2 regions of the Paraliobacillus sp. JSM ZJ581 genome follow, and region 1 is predicted to be linked to the other one. Evidence: riboswitches for the same ligand, from Rfam matches in the RefSeq annotation. Region 1 holds a riboswitch; the other holds the start of a gene.
The links. Region 1 has a riboswitch for FMN ahead of ribD (bifunctional diaminohydroxyphosphoribosylaminopyrimidine deaminase/5-amino-6-(5-phosphoribosylamino)uracil reductase RibD). Riboswitches for the same ligand answer to the same signal wherever they lie in the genome.

Region 1 (8,310 bases):
TGATCTCTTGCCCCTAAAAATTAGGTCTTTACATTACTAGATAATCCTTTATAATAAAAAGTGAGTGATCACTCACTTTTTATTATAAAGGGGATGAGCAAATGTGTTCAGTTATTCATTTAGAACAATTAAATCAAGCTTATGGAAAAGAAGTGGTGCTAAAGGACATACAACTACAGATTAATAAAGGTGAAATTTATGGATTACTGGGACCTTCTGGATCTGGAAAAACCACTTTAGTAAAGGCGATTATTGGTGGATTAACACCAATAAGCGGTTTAATCCAAGTAGATGCTGTGCAGATGCCTAATTTAAAGAAATTAAATGACATTGGTTATATGGCACAAGCTGATGCACTTTATGATGAACTAACTGCTAATGAAAATTTAGCATTCTTTGCCAAACTGTATCGAATGCAAGGTTCCTATCGAAAAAGACGGATAACGGAAGTGTTGCAACAAGTTGGGTTATTATCAGATAAACATAAGCGAGTCGAGCATTTCTCAGGTGGAATGAAAAGACGTTTGTCACTTGCAATTGCTTTACTACACGAACCGAAAATATTAATTTTAGATGAACCAACCGTTGGGATAGATCCTGTCCTTCGAAATCAAATTTGGAATAGCTTTGAGCAATTGAAAAAGGCAGGTGTTGCTGTAGTAATTACGACACACGTAATGGATGAAGCGGAAAGATGTGATCGTTTAGGGCTTTTGCGAAATGGGAGTATTTTAGCTAGCGGTACGCCAAATGCATTAAAGGAACAAGCCGGTGTAGCAACGATTGAGGAAGCATTTTTACACTTGGGAAGTGTTCAATCATGAAAATAGCCGCGATTATTACACGAATCATTCAACAATTTATTCGAGATAAACGAACATTAGCTTTATTGTTTTTAGCACCACTACTCATTTTAATCTTAACTTGGATGGTACTTGATCAGGAAGTAGAGAATCATGCAATTGCAGTTGTAGATGTTCCCGATCTACTAGTAGAACAAATCGAAGGAAATCACATGGAAATACTGGAAACGACTACACCACATCAAGATTTAGAAGATGGGAATATCCAAGCTATATTGACGTTAGAAGATCAGCGATTACTACTCACCGTGGATAATAGTCAACCTAATACAGAGAAAGCGTTGTTAATGCAATTGCAACGCGCGCTTTCAGCAACGAACGACTCAAATGTTCAATTAGAAGTAAATAATTATTATCAAGCAGAAGTAGAAACAACGTTTGACTATGTAGGCCCAGTATTAATCGGTTACTTTGCATTCTTTTTTGTTTTTTTAGTTGGAGGTATTTCTTTTTTACGAGAAAAATCCCAAGGTACAATGGAACGGTTATTTGCAACACCTATAAGAAGCTGGGAAATCATCATCGGTTATTTAGCAGGTTTTGGCGTATTTGCAATGATTCAATCCATTGTAGTAATTATCTTTAGTGTGTATATATTAGCTATCCCAATGCAAGGCTCTATACTGCTTGTTATGATTATTACGTTGCTGCTTGCATTAACAGCACTAACTTTAGGAATGCTTCTATCGACTTTTGCCAAAAATGAATTTCAAATGATGCAATTCATTCCGATTGTTATTGTTCCGCAAGCATTTTTTTCAGGGTTGTTTTCATTAGATAATGCACCTGCATGGGTAGAAGGAATTGGTCGAGTCATGCCAATTAAATATGGTGCCTCTGCACTAACAGATGTTATGATTAAAGAAAATGGCTTTGGTGAGGTTAGCTTAGATCTATTCATTTTGCTTGGATTTTCCAGCTTATTTTTTATCCTCAACCTAGTTACACTGATAGTATATCGTAAATAAGGGTGAAAACAATAATGGACAAAGGTTATATTCAACAATTATTAGAAGTGGACGGAGAACCAGTTAAATTAACAGAAAAGAAGGCGGCTATTTTAACTAAGGCAATTGAAAACTTTGCTGAAAATGGATATGCAGCAACATCTACTAGCGAAATTGCTAAACAGGCAGGTGTTGCGGAAGGTACTATCTTTCGTCATTATCCTTCGAAAAAAGATTTATTAATGGCAATTGTTAAACCAGGTATTTTGAAGTTGGCAGTTCCTTATTTTGCTGATCAAATGATAAAAGAAGTGTTTGATCCAGACAAGATTGATTTAGAGGAGCTATTACGTACATTTATATACAATCGAGTAAGATTTGTAAAGAAAAATGTTTCAATGATTCGAATCATTCTTCAAGAAATAGCTTTTCATCCAGAAATACAACAAACGTTTAAACAAACATTTCTACTAAAAGTTTATCCAAATGTGAAAGAAAGGGTGGAAAGCTTACAGCAAAAAGGAAAGTTGAAGGATTTTCCAGTAGATACAAGTCTTCGGTTTATACTATCGACTATATTGGGATTTATATTACATCGTTATATTTTCATGACGGAGTCTATAATAAATGAGGAACAAGAGATTGAACATGTGATACAATTTATTTTAGATGGTTTACAATATGATCATAGGAGTGAATAAAATGGCAAAGCGTGCTTTGATTCATGTGGATTATACGAATGATTTTGTTGCAGAAGACGGAAAGTTAACTTGTGGAGAACCAGGTCAAGTAATTGAAGATCAGGTGATCGCTATTACAAAACAATTTGTGGCATCTGGGGATTTTATCGTATTTGCTATTGATAAACATGAGAAAACGGATAACTATCATCCTGAGGCAAAATTGTTTCCACCTCATAATATAGAAGGGACTAAAGGAAGACAGCTTTATGGGCAATTGCATACGTTATACAAACAAATAGAGGAAAAATCACATGTTTATTATATGAATAAGACACGTTACAGCGCATTTGCTGGAACTGATCTAGAAATAAAACTTAGAGAACGGAGAATTGAAGAACTGCATATCATTGGTGTGTGTACAGATATTTGTGTTTTACATACAGCGGTGGATGCCTACAATAAAGGATTTAACATTGTGATTCATAAAGATGCAGTTGCTAGCTTTAATCAACCAGGACATGAATGGGCACTTGCGCATTTCACTAGTACACTTGGAGCAAAAGTGATCTGACATATACATACAAAAATTTCCGAAAATCTATGTTGGCTAATAGGCTAGTCTCCTGCTATAATTTAGGTTGTGTAGTTTATGACATGTGTCATTATGACAGTTTAAAGGATGATAATTATGGAGCAAATGTCTATTGTTTTACAAGAATTAAACCAACTCACGGCTAAAGAAAATATTTTAATAAATGAACCGTTAAGAAATTATTTGTATACAAAACTAGGTGGGAAAGCAGATTTCTTTGTTACACCAGCTAGTATAGAAGAAGTGCAAGCGATTATTCGTTATGCGAATAAGACGAAAATTCCGTTTACCTTATTGGGGAATGGATCAAATTTGATTGTACGTGATGGTGGGATTCGTGGTATTGTGATGAGTCCGAAACGCTTTATTAGCATCCGTCGTGATGGAGATTTACTCATTGCTGAGAGTGGTGCACGTATTATTGACGTATCTTATCGTGCATTAGATGAAAAATTAACAGGTCTTGAATTTGCCTGCGGTATTCCAGGGACAGTCGGAGGCGCTTTGTATATGAATGCAGGTGCTTATGGAGGAGAAGTTAAAGATTGCTTAGAGAAAGCGGTTGTTGTTGATCGGAGTGGTACGTTATTAACACTTGATGCATCCGAATTAGATTTAAGTTATCGGTCTAGTAATATTCCTGAAAAAGGATATATTGTACTAGAAGCGCATTTCCGGTTACAGCCCGGAGAAGAGAAGGAAATTAAAGCAGTGATGGATGACCTAACGTATAAAAGAGAGTCCAAGCAGCCGTTAGAGTACCCGTCATGTGGCAGTGTATTTAAACGACCACCAGGCTATTTCGCTGGAAAGCTTATTCAGGATAGTGATTTACAAGGAAAAGGTGTTGGTGGTGCAGAGGTTTCAACTAAACATGCTGGTTTTATTGTCAATAAAAATAATGCGACGGCATCCGACTATATTGCTGTAATAGAGATGGTGCAGCGAACCGTCAAAGAAAAATTTGGTGTTGAACTGGAACGAGAAGTTCGTATTATAGGAGAAGATTAAATCGCTCACTTTACAGCATACCTATTTTATGAGGTATGCTGCATTTATTTTTGAAAAAAATAGCTATGCCGACTATAGTAAGATTCACATGATGAAAGTCAATAATTTATGTTCACACACGAATGATATAAACACGCTTTAGTGAAGGTAACTAAATGGTTAAAACTGTACTAGAATAAAAAAAACTAGAATGGACAAGTAGTTTGTTTACATAGATATGGATATAATGAATGAAAGTTAAGAAAGGATTTAACAAATGATTAGTCTTGATCCCACCGTCATCTACTCGATATTGACATTGTTATGGTTATGGTATAGAGGAAACCGATATTTATCTCATAAAGGAAAATTTCGGTTTTTTAGAGAAGTAATTATAAATCTGTTTTTTGTCTATTTACTATCAGTGATTTATTTAACTATGGAGCCATTTTATTTCACTAATGAACTAGCAAAAGAAGGCGCAATTAGTTTTGATATCAATCTTTTTTATAATTTACTTCATATGGCAGATGGGTATCTAATGTATCAATTGTTATATTCTCTAGGGAATGTATTATTATTCGTCCCGCTCGGTATTTTTGTTCCATATTTATTTAAACATACAAGACATTTATTTATTGTTTTGTTAATGGGCTTTTCTTCCTCATTAACGATAGAGTTAACCCAAACATTTTTCACACCAACGCGATTGGCGACTGTAGATGATTTGTTTTTTAATACACTAGGTGCAGTACTTGGATTTGTCTTATTTACAACAGTTAGGTTTAGCTATTATAAGGCGATTCAATGTACAAGAAAAAACAGAAGTGCATAGATATGCAAAAGAAAAACACTTGAGTATCTGAATTAACTATGTTAAACTGTGAACAATCGAATAGGTAATTCCTTTGGGGTAGGGTGTAATTCCCGACCGACGGTGATAGATGGTGTAACTATCTTAAGTCCGTGACCCGGAGCACATATGTGTGAAGGTGGATTTGGTGAAAATCCAAAGCCGACAGTGAAAGTCTGGATGGGAAAAGGAATGACGAACAAACATAGCTAATAAGATATGTTTATTTATTGACGCTAATAAAGCCCCAGAATCAACTGATCTGGGGTTTTTCTATGCTTCCACAACAAAGGAGTGGATGCATATGAACAAGGAAAATTACATGGACATTGCGTTATCGCTAGCAGAGAGTACAATGGGACAAACAAGTCCTAATCCATCAGTTGGTGCAGTAGTTGTTAAAGATGGACGTATTGTAGGTATGGGGAGCCATTTGCAAGCTGGTCATGCCCATGCAGAAGTGATTGCAATCGATCAAGCGGGGGGAAAAGCAGAAGGTGCAGAGGTATATGTAACCTTAGAGCCTTGTGCACATGATGGAAAAACACCTCCGTGTGCAGACTTATTAATCGATCGTCATGTGAAAAAAGTATATATTGCTTGTGTTGACCCGAATCCCAAAGTAGCAGGTAAAGGGATTGCAAAATTAAAGCAGGCAGGAATTGCAGTAGAAGTTGGAATGAAGGAAGCAAGAGCGTTAGAGATAAATAAACATTTTTTTCATTACGTGACATATAAACGACCATATGTAACTTTAAAAGCAGCTATGACGTTAGACGGTAAAACCGCAACCAAAACAGGCGATAGTAAGTGGATTACCTCTAAAGAAGCAAGGCTTGATGTTCATAGTGAGCGTTCTATCCATGATGCTATTATGGTCGGTGTCAACACGATTCAACAAGATAACCCGCAGTTAACCACTAGACTACCCCAAGGTGGAATAAATCCCATTCGTATTGTTTTAGATACCCATTTATCGATAAATCACGCAAGTAATCTTCTACGTGATCACCAAGCACCTACATGGATTGTGTGTGGAAGTAAAGCAAAAACTAACGCATTTCAAAATACATTTCCTCACGTGAAACTATTACAGCAAGCGACACCCATCATTCAATTGACAGCGATTTTAGATCAGCTTGGTGAAATGGGGGTTCAATCTTTATATGTGGAAGGAGGGAGTACGTTACACGGTTCATTTCTATCTGGAAAATTATTTCAATCCTGTCATTGGTATATTGCTCCAAAACTATTAGGTGGATCAGACGCATATACGACAGTTACTGGAGAATCACCAGACAAGATGGTGGACGCACAAGAGTTGATTATTGATTCAATAAAACAGATTGGGTTAGATATAAAAGTAATTGCTCATCCAAAACAGGAGGCGGAGTAAGTGTTTACCGGAATTGTTGAGGAAAAAGGAACGATTTTATCTGTAAAACAACAAGCAAATAGTTTAAGTCTAGTCATTCAAGCGAAGACGATTCTTTCGGATGTGAAAGTTGGCGATAGTATAGCTGTAAATGGTGTATGCTTGACTGTTACTTCATTTCTTTCCGATCAATTTACTGTTGATGTGATGCCGGAAACGTTTCGATTTTCATCTTTATCACAAGTTCACGTAGGTACGGATGTCAACTTAGAAAGAGCCATGCACGCAAATGGTCGATTTGGTGGACATTTTGTATCAGGTCATGTTGATAAGGTAGGGAAGGTTTCAAAAATATGGACGGAAGCAAATGCACGATATTTCTCAATTAAAGTAGATAAAAAGGATATGAAGTATTTGATGTCAAAAGGCTCTGTTACCGTAGATGGCACATCTTTAACTATTTTTGACGTGGAAAAAGACTATTTTGTTATCTCCTTAATCCCTGAAACACAAAAGAAGACGATTTTAGGTGAGAAACGACAAGGCGATCTAGTTAACTTAGAGTACGACATGTTAGCGAAGTATATGGAAAATTTGATAAGAAATAACGCAGGAAACAAACAGACTAGTCAAATTACTAAACATGTTTTAAGAGATCATGGGTTCATTGATTAGGAGGAAACAGTTATGTTAAACACGATACCAGAGGCCTTAACAGCATTAAAAAAAGGGAAAGTAATTATTGTTGTTGATGATGAGAATAGAGAAAATGAAGGAGATTTTGTTGCTTTGGCAGAACATGCAACTCCTGAAGTGATTAACTATATGGCAAAAGAAGGACGTGGGTTAATTTGCACGCCAATAATGAAGGAATCGGCTAGTAAGCTAGGGTTAGAGGATATGGTTACTCGGAATACCGATTTACACGGTACGGCATTTACGGTTAGTGTCGACTATAAAGATGCACATACTGGGATTAGTGCATATGAACGATCATCAACGATTCAAAAATTAATTGACCCACAATCTATAGCAACAGATTTTAAACGGCCAGGGCATGTATTTCCACTGATTGCAAAAGATGCAGGTGTATTAGAACGGGCGGGGCATACAGAAGCTGCAGTTGATCTAGCGCGCTTAGCAGACTCTTATCCAGCAGGAGTTATTTGTGAAATTATGCAAGAAGATGGGACAATGGCACGTTTACCTACACTTAAAAAAATAGCTAAACAAGAAAGTATGCCAATTATCTCTATTCAGGATCTGATTGCTTATCGGAAAAAATTTGATACATTAATTCAAAAAGAAGTTGAAATAAAATTACCAACTAGTTACGGTGATTTTAAATTAATTGCTTACACTGAAAAATGGACAAAAAAAGAGCATTTGGCGTTAGTAAAAGGAGATGTAGCACCAGATGATACGCCTTTGGTACGCATTCATTCCGAATGCTTAACTGGAGATGTATTTGGATCACAGCGTTGTGATTGCGGTCCTCAATTAGAAAAAGCATTGACTGAAATAGATGCAACAGGTAAAGGTGTATTAATTTATATGCGACAAGAAGGAAGAGGCATTGGTTTGTTAAATAAACTTAGAGCCTATCAATTGCAAGAAGAGGGATATGATACTGTTGAAGCCAATCATCAGTTAGGATTTCCTGATGATTTACGTGATTATTCGATTAGTGCACAAATGTTAAGAGACATCGGAGTAAAGCAGTTAATATTACTAACAAATAATCCGAGAAAAATTGCTAGTATGACCGAGTATGGAATCGATGTTGTGAAACGAAAAGAAATTCAGATTCCACCAAATAAAGATAATGAAAAATATTTAAGTACAAAGAAATCAAAATTAGGACATTTATTAAAAGGGTAAGGAGAGAAGTTGAACATGGCAAAAATAATTGAAGGTAATTTAGTAGGAACAGGTTTAAAAATTGGGATTGTTGTAGCACGATTTAATGCATTTATTACAAGCAAGCTATTAGGTGGAGCAGAAGAT
Region 2 (8,310 bases), on a different contig from region 1:
AATCACCATAACCAACGGTCGATCCAGTGACAAATGCCCACCAGATACCTTCAAAAACAGTTGGAAAATGAACAGGTTCTATTAAATGAATACTGAATCCGAATAGGAACATTAAGGTGATTACTGTTAAGAGTAATCGAATTAAAACAGGTAATCGGAAGTAATACGTCATAAATTTATATAAGTACATTTCTTCGTCCTTTCTTTGTAGCATTAATCATGCATATCAGTTTGGATATTCTATTATGTGCTTGATACAAAAAGCAACATAAAACGAACTGCTCAACCTCTTTGCAAATTTATTTTCCTAGCGCATCCTTATATAGTTGTTGTTACATGTAGTATTGCCTGAAAATTTGATATGATGTTAGTAGATTATTTAGGAGGTCTTACATAATGGAAAAAGAACGACAAGCATTTTTATTGGAACTATTACAAACGCCTTCTCCATCTAGTTTTGAGATGGAGATTCAGAAAAAATGGATAGAAGAGGTCAAACCGTTTGCTGACGAAATTATTACCGACCATGCAGGTAACGCAATAGGAGTTTTAAATAAAGAGGCACCATTTAAAATTTTATTAGCAGGACATTGTGATGAAATCGGACTTATTGTTAATCGAATAGATGAACAAGGTTATTTATTTGTAGAAAAAATGGGTGGAATCAATCCAAAAGCAGCAATAGGAATGAAAGTGACTATTCTTGGTTATGGCAAAACAATTACAGGAGTTATCGGAGTGAATGCACAACATCATGGTGGAATAACAGGCGATTTTGACTTAGAAGATATATTTATCGATTGTGGTGCAAAATCAAAAGAAGAAATAGAGAAATTTGTACAAATTGGTGATTTAGCCGTTTACAAACGAGAACCAGAAATATTGATGGATCGTTATGTGTCTGGACGTGGATTGGATAATCGAACTGGTGCATTTATTGTTGCTGAAGTACTTCGAAGGCTTTCCAAGAAAGAAATCAATGTGGGTGTCTACGCTGCTAGTACTGTGAATGAAGAGACGAATATGGGTGGCGCTTATTTTGCTGCTGCTAGTATTGAACCGACCATGGCAATCGCATGTGACGTAACTTTTGCTACTGACTATCCAAATGTTAACAAGAATAAGCACGGTGATATAAAGTTAGATGGGGGACCAGTCTTAGCAAAAGGTGCACCAATTAACCGAAAAATAAATAAACTATTAGAAGATACAGCGAAACGTTTAAACATGAAGGTACAATATGAATTGACACCAAGAATGACTGGGACAGATGCAGATAAGATGCGCTTAACAGGAAAAGGTGTCCCCGTCAGTCTCGTCTCATTGCCATTGCGCTACATGCATTCCCCAGTCGAAACTGCGAGCATAAAGGATATAGACGAAGAAATTGATTTATTAGTAGAAATGATTGCTGCGATGACTGGAAAAGAAAGTTTAAATCCACTTGAAAACTAGTAAAATGTGCTATGTCACTAAATTGTGAAAAAATATACATGCAAAGCACTTCACAAAGATTACAGTTCGTTGTATAATGTATGTAATTAAATATCGATTCTATCTTCGGGGCAGGGTGTAATTCCCGACCGACGGTAACAAGCGATTAGCTTGAAGTCCGTGACCCGCATTTTGCGGTGGATCTGGTGAGAGTCCAGAGCCGACAGTTAAAGTCTGGATGGGAGAAGATACGGAGCAAGAAGGTATAATTACTATGCCTTTATTTCCTAATACATTTGAACTCTAAAGCCCCCCACGAGTGGTTTTAGAGTTTTTATTTTGTTAGGGAAGATAGTTGCTCTCCCTTCATCAATAGTAAGCATGGAATCGATAAAGATGAAGGAGGAAGATCGTGATGCAATCATCACATTTGTTAAAGTTAATTATTATTGCATTATTAGGTACCATATCAATGGTTTTACTCTTTATCAATTTCCCGATACCATTTTTACCACCATACTTGAAAATTGATTTTAGTGAAGTGCCAGCTTTAATTGCAGGATTGCTATTCACACCGGTGGTGGGAATCTTAGTAGAAGCTATAAAGAACGCACTTTATTTGCTTTATACAGGTGCAAGTGATCCTGTAGGAGCTGTAGCCAATTTCATTGCTGGAACTTTGTTTATTTACCCAGTAGCGCTTCTATACCATAAATTAAAAGGTAAGAGAAGTATTGTTACCGGTCTCGTCACTGGTACCGTTGTAATGGCTCTTGGAATGAGTGTTTTGAATTATCTTATCATTTTGCCCGCTTATAGTTGGCTAATGGGGTGGGAGACAATGAGTAACGGAGTGAAGTTAGCTACTGTTTTAGGCGGGACGCTACCATTCAATTTTATTAAAGGAGTTATTTTGACTGCTTTATTTATACCGTTATTTGTTAAGCTAAAACCGTGGATTGATCAAAAAAGAATTACGTTTCACTAATTTGATGATTGAGTAATAAGAGAAAGGGCATTTCAAACACAACGTCCTTTCTCTTTTTGTTTGTCTTATATTAAGTATAATAATTGTTATGGGGTGGCAGGGGGGGATGAAATGCTGTTTTAGTCTGTGATTTGTAATCCTAGTAAGCTTGAAAACTGGATTGCCTGATAGGTTGATACTTTACACCCTTTTAAGTCTTCGATAGAAACGACTAGTTGACTAAACGTAGAAGTACTTATATCAATTCCTTTTAGTGATGTATGGTTGAACTTTGTGCCATTAAGGTTACATACGTCAAATGCTACATTTTTTAGTTTGCAGTCATAAAAATCTGTATCTTGGAGTGCATTTTCTTTAAAGATAACATTTTTTAATTTTGAATTTGCTATGATAGCTAAGCTTAATACACAATTTTCAAATGTAACATTTCCTAAACTTGATTCTGCAATACTAGTACCAACTAATTTGCTGTTTACAAATGCTACTCTATGAATGGAAGCATTCCCAAAATTAACATTAGATAAATCGCAATTTTCAAAGCGTACATCAAGCATGTCGATCCTACCAAAATCTGTGTTTGAAAACTTGCTATTTTTTATTACTACATTTGCTAGCTGCACACCATCTAATATTTCATTTTCAAATAGACTGTTGCTTATGATACACGAGTTAAATGTTGGATCTTCCTCATAAAGAATATCATGAAAATTTTTAGCCTTTAATTCGGTGTGAATGTTAGGAGTATCAATCTTCATTTTGTATCTTCCTCTCATTTAAAATGTATATAGATTAAAAAATGTTTGACGAATTTATTTAGCACAAATAATATAGCTTTAAGAATTAGAATGCGATCTTCTTCTTCACTCCAATTGTACATCTAGCAGTAGAAATGAGTTTTTCAGCTTCATCAACAATATCTATTTGCCAGACCATTGTTGTTTTTCCAATATGTTTAGGTGTCGCCTGAGCGATTACCCATCCATCACGTTTGCTTTTTATATGATTTGCATTTATCTCCATTCCGAATACAAGTTGTGTTGCTTGATCAATATTAGCTAATGCACCAACACTTGCGGCAGTTTCAGCTAATGCAACATTGGCTCCACCATGCAGAAATCCCATTGGTTGTTTTGTTTTGTTATTCACAGGCATCTTTATTTCAACCAAATTAGCCTGGTTTGTGATTAGCTTCATCTCTAAATGCCCCATTAATGTATCATTGAAGTTCATTTGTTTTTTTCCTCCTAATAATAAGAGCAAGAACAATATTTGCTCTTGCTGTGCAATATACCACATATTTTTAATGTTTTACAGTGAAAAAGGAATGAAAATTTGTAACAGTAGTGAAATCCCAAGTAAAACACCGTATAGCGTATTTGTTTGTGCTGTAGCAATCATTGCAGGAATTTTTTCAACATTTGTTTTTTTACCACTAAATTGATTGATCGCTTGTTTGGCTTTTTTTCCACTTAATAATGCAATAATGGACCAAATCGGTAAAATACCAAATCCAATAAATACGATCGTTAATCCATAACTAACGATAAAACAGGTCGCTAAAAATGTTATAGCTTTATTTTGACCGAACAAAACAGCAATGGTCTTCCTGCCATTTTCTTTATCATTATCTAAATCACGTATGTTATTAGCTAACAAAATCATTCCGATAAAAATGGCAACCGGGATGGAGATAAGTACCATATCAGTGGAAATAGTCATTGTTTGCACGTAATAGCTAATTCCAATTAACATCGTACCCATAAAAAAACCAGATACTAATTCGCCGAAAGGGGTAGATGCAATCGGGTATGGACCACCTGTATATAAGTATCCAACTAACATAGAAATTAGACCAACTACCATTACCCACCAATTAGACTGTAAACAAATGTAAACCCCTAATGACATTGCCAATAAGAAAAAGGTATTAGCTAAATGTAAAACTTTTTTAGCAGGAATGCCATCTCGCACAATCGTTCCACCGATGCCAACAGAGTTTTCATTGTCCAATCCTCGGACATAATCATAATATTCATTATACATATTTGTTGCTGCTTGAATAAGCATGGAGGCAACAAGCATTACGATAAATAGCAAAAAATGAATCGAACCATCTAATATAGCCAGCATTGTACCAATAAACACTGGTACAAAGGAAGCAGTTAGTGTATGAGGTCGTAAAAGACGCCACCAAATATGTAAGCCGGGTCTTTCGTTTAATGTAGCTTGAATTGTTTTATCTTCTAATGATTGCATTGTCGTGCTCTCTCCTAACTATCGTATAAAAACCTTTATTTATAGAAATAATGTAATACATTCGCATTCAGTGTAACATGAAAGAAAAGATCGCTTGTGCTGATATCATAATAAGTTTAGAGAACGAACGTTAGCGTGTCAACAAATTGACACATTTTTAAAAGGTAATATATTCCTTCCCTTGTTAAATGAAAGACTATTTGCATAACATATCCTTAAATTAGTTAAAAATAAACACATAAGAACTAAATTTACAATACTAGCTATAATCATGATTGTTGAGAAACGTGTAAAAAGAGAATAGAATATAGTTGGGGAAAAGTTTTAGTTAATATAAATAGTAAATAAAAACAATATATATTTTTGTTAAAAAACCCCTATCAGTTTCGGAGGGTTGATGATGATTGAAGTAAAAGAAAAAACATTAAAACCTTTATTGAATGAAGCTTATCAAACAATAAGGGAAGGAACGACAGCACGCCTCGTTAGTATTACAGAACGCATAGATGCTGTAGATCCATTTAGCGTATTTGAGCATGCTAAACATATAGCGAATAATCGCTTTTTTTGGTCCAGTGTTGCTGAGGAATTTTATTTAGTTGGCGTTGGCGAAACGAAATCATTCCAAGCTACAGAAGATGTGTATAATCAAATTGAAAAACAATGGACGGAACTAATAGAGCAATCTATTATTTATAATGATGATCGACAGGGTGGAACAGGACCTGTTGCTTTTGGAGGTTTTCCTTTTGATCAGAAAGAGCAATTAAAAGGAGCTTGGAAAGACTTTACTGGCAGCCAATTTAGCATTCCTACCTATTTGGTTGTTCGTAACAAAGCGTCCTATTATTTAACGATTAACGTAATGATTGAACCTACTGATCAAATAGATGAACTGCATGAGAAAGTAGAGAAACAAATAGATGAATTACTATCGGTTTTACATTTAGATCAAACACAAGCATTAGTCGATAAAAGAGAAGAAGGAAATCCTTCTCAATGGATTGAACTAGTAGAAAAAGCGATGAAAAAAATAAAGCAAGGAGAAGTAGCTAAAGTTGTTTTAGCAAGAGAAATGAATATTTATTTTCAATCCAATCCTATTATTACTTTGGCTCTACAACAATTAGCTGCTACACAAACATCTAGTTTTATTTTTGCTTATGAACAAGGAGGAGCTTGTTTTGTTGGTGCAACACCAGAACGTCTTGTTCGAGTCGAGCAGGAACAGTTATTTTCGGCTTGTATAGCTGGCACTGCCCCTAGAGGTAAAACGGAGTCAGAAGATCAACGTATTGCCAATGCGTTATTACATGATCATAAAAACAGAGAAGAACATGATTATGTCGTACAAATGATAAAGGAAGCTGTTTCTAATTCCTGTACAGCTGTCGATATACCAGATAATCCAATTATCTATTCATTGAAGAATTTACAGCATTTATATACACCAGTGACTGCAAAACTGAAAAGCAATTATACGATTCTAGATGTTGTGAAATATTTACATCCTACTCCAGCACTAGGTGGATTACCGCGAGAGGCTTCGATGGCATTTATTCGGTCGTTTGAACCAATCGAACGTGGCTGGTATGGGGCACCGATTGGCTGGTTTGACACCTATCAAAACGGTGAATTTGCAGTTGCGATAAGATCCGGATTAATTCGAAATAAACAAGCAACCTTATTTGCGGGGTGTGGAATAGTAAAAGAATCTGATCCTGTTGCAGAGTATGAGGAAACATTGATCAAATTTACTCCTATGTTGGATGCGTTAGAGGTGGATAACGAATGAATCATACCGAACAACTTTCAAGATATGTGGCACAATTTGTTGATGAACTAGCTGCAAATGGGTTAGCTCATGTAATTATTTCACCAGGATCACGCTCGACACCATTAGCTATGACGTTCGCACAACATTCTACTATTGAAACATGGGTAAATATGGACGAGCGTTCTGCTAGTTTTTTTGCACTTGGATTGGCTAAACAGACCAATTGTCCGGTTGCACTGGTTTGTACATCGGGCACTGCAGCTGCGAACTACTATCCTGCAATTATTGAGGCATATTATAGTCGTGTTCCATTACTTGTACTGACCGCTGATCGACCACATGAATTACGTGACGTTGGTGCGCCACAATCGATTAATCAACTCCGGCTTTTTGGCGAGTATGTGAAGTGGTTCCAAGAAATTTTGTTACCTGATGCGACATCACTAGGCCTTTCTTACATTCGTTCGATAGCTGCTAGAGCATTTCATGTAGCCAATGCAACCAATCAAGGTGTCGTACATTTGAACTTCCCTTTTCGTGAACCACTTGTTCCTGATTTTTCTCTTTCTGGTTTATGGGATAAAAAAAATAAAATTGGACAATTGACTGTGGAACAAGGGTATAAAAAACTTTCGGTTAACCAATTACAGCAATTATACAATCAGTTACAACAGTATAAAAAAGGTATTATTGTATGTGGGCCAATGGAAAATCAACAAGCACAAGCTGAAATAATCGCTCTTGCGGAGACATGGCAAGTCCCTATTTTTGCTGACCCGCTTTCCCAATTACGTCAAGGAGAAGAAGGTAAAGATATAGTAATTGAAAGTTATGATGCCATTTTAAAGGATTCAAATATCCGTAAAAATATTCAACCAGATTTTATTATTCGTTTTGGTGCGATGCCTGTTTCTAAGTCGTATATGCTATGGTTAAAACAACATAGTGAAATTGCTCAATATATAGTAGAAGAAGCGGAAGGAGTTCGAGAGCCGGTAGGCCATGGTGCAACAGTACTTTATGCAGATCCTGGTTCGCTTTGTACATCATTGCTTGATTTCTCAGCTTTGCAATTTGATAAAAGATGGTTGGCGCACTGGAAACAGTGGAATCACCATACAATTGAAATGTTAAAAAAGCGAAAGACACAAATCCTAACTGAAGGACATGCGGTTGTTGAATTAGCTAAGCAAATACCTAATGAAAGCACACTGTACATTGGAAATAGTATGGCTATTCGTGACGTAGATACTTTTTGGTTTTCAACAAATAAGTCTATTCGAATGTTATGCAATCGAGGTGCCAATGGCATAGATGGTGTGGTTTCAAGTGCATTAGGTGCTGCTACGTCAAGCAAAAGAGTGACATTATTTATAGGCGACTTATCGTTTTTTCATGATCAAAATGGCCTGTTAATGACAAGACACTATCAATTAGATATTACAATTGTTTTAATAAACAATAATGGTGGTGGGATTTTTTCCTTTTTACCACAAGCGAAACAACAAGCGCCACACTTTGAAGAATTGTTTGGTACACCTTTAGACATTGATTTAGCGCATACGGTTCAGTTATATCAAGGGTATTACACGAATCCGATTGATTGGAGTCAGTACAGACAAGCGTTGGAAGCGAGTTATCAGCGTCCAGGGCTTTCCGTTATTGAATTAAAGACAATGCGTGAAGAAAATGCGGCTTGGCATGAAAACAAGTGGAGAGAAATTGCATCGCTTATAGAGGATGAGATTAATGTATATAAAAACGACCAATTGTAATTATTGGATAGAAATGCACGGAGAACAAAGTGGAATTCCGATTGTTTTTTTACATGGTTTTACTAGTACAAATAAAACAT

Region 2: another riboswitch for FMN. It lies ahead of ACH6CY_RS10885 (ECF transporter S component); the one in region 1 lies ahead of ribD (bifunctional diaminohydroxyphosphoribosylaminopyrimidine deaminase/5-amino-6-(5-phosphoribosylamino)uracil reductase RibD).

What each region holds. Positions count from the first base shown of each region.
Region 1 is NZ_JBISEP010000005.1:121,563-129,872, forward strand. It holds gene argF (ornithine carbamoyltransferase) at 1-3, shown strand, start outside; gene ACH6CY_RS05105 (ABC transporter ATP-binding protein) at 102-824, shown strand; gene ACH6CY_RS05110 (ABC transporter permease) at 821-1,831, shown strand; gene ACH6CY_RS05115 (TetR/AcrR family transcriptional regulator) at 1,846-2,511, shown strand; gene ACH6CY_RS05120 (cysteine hydrolase family protein) at 2,513-3,064, shown strand; gene murB (UDP-N-acetylmuramate dehydrogenase) at 3,191-4,096, shown strand; gene ACH6CY_RS05130 (VanZ family protein) at 4,389-4,910, shown strand; FMN riboswitch at 4,976-5,124, shown strand; gene ribD (bifunctional diaminohydroxyphosphoribosylaminopyrimidine deaminase/5-amino-6-(5-phosphoribosylamino)uracil reductase RibD) at 5,233-6,324, shown strand; gene ribE (riboflavin synthase) at 6,325-6,978, shown strand; gene ACH6CY_RS05145 (bifunctional 3,4-dihydroxy-2-butanone-4-phosphate synthase/GTP cyclohydrolase II) at 6,991-8,184, shown strand; gene ribH (6,7-dimethyl-8-ribityllumazine synthase) at 8,200-8,310, shown strand, end outside.
Region 2 is NZ_JBISEP010000019.1:21,311-29,620, reverse strand. It holds gene ACH6CY_RS10895 (potassium channel family protein) at 1-214, opposite strand, end outside; gene ACH6CY_RS10890 (M20/M25/M40 family metallo-hydrolase) at 397-1,455, shown strand; FMN riboswitch at 1,553-1,688, shown strand; gene ACH6CY_RS10885 (ECF transporter S component) at 1,850-2,422, shown strand; gene ACH6CY_RS10880 (pentapeptide repeat-containing protein) at 2,542-3,177, opposite strand; gene ACH6CY_RS10875 (hotdog fold thioesterase) at 3,263-3,652, opposite strand; gene ACH6CY_RS10870 (1,4-dihydroxy-2-naphthoate polyprenyltransferase) at 3,731-4,678, opposite strand; gene ACH6CY_RS10865 (isochorismate synthase) at 5,079-6,473, shown strand; gene menD (2-succinyl-5-enolpyruvyl-6-hydroxy-3-cyclohexene-1-carboxylic-acid synthase) at 6,470-8,230, shown strand; gene menH (2-succinyl-6-hydroxy-2,4-cyclohexadiene-1-carboxylate synthase) at 8,205-8,310, shown strand, end outside.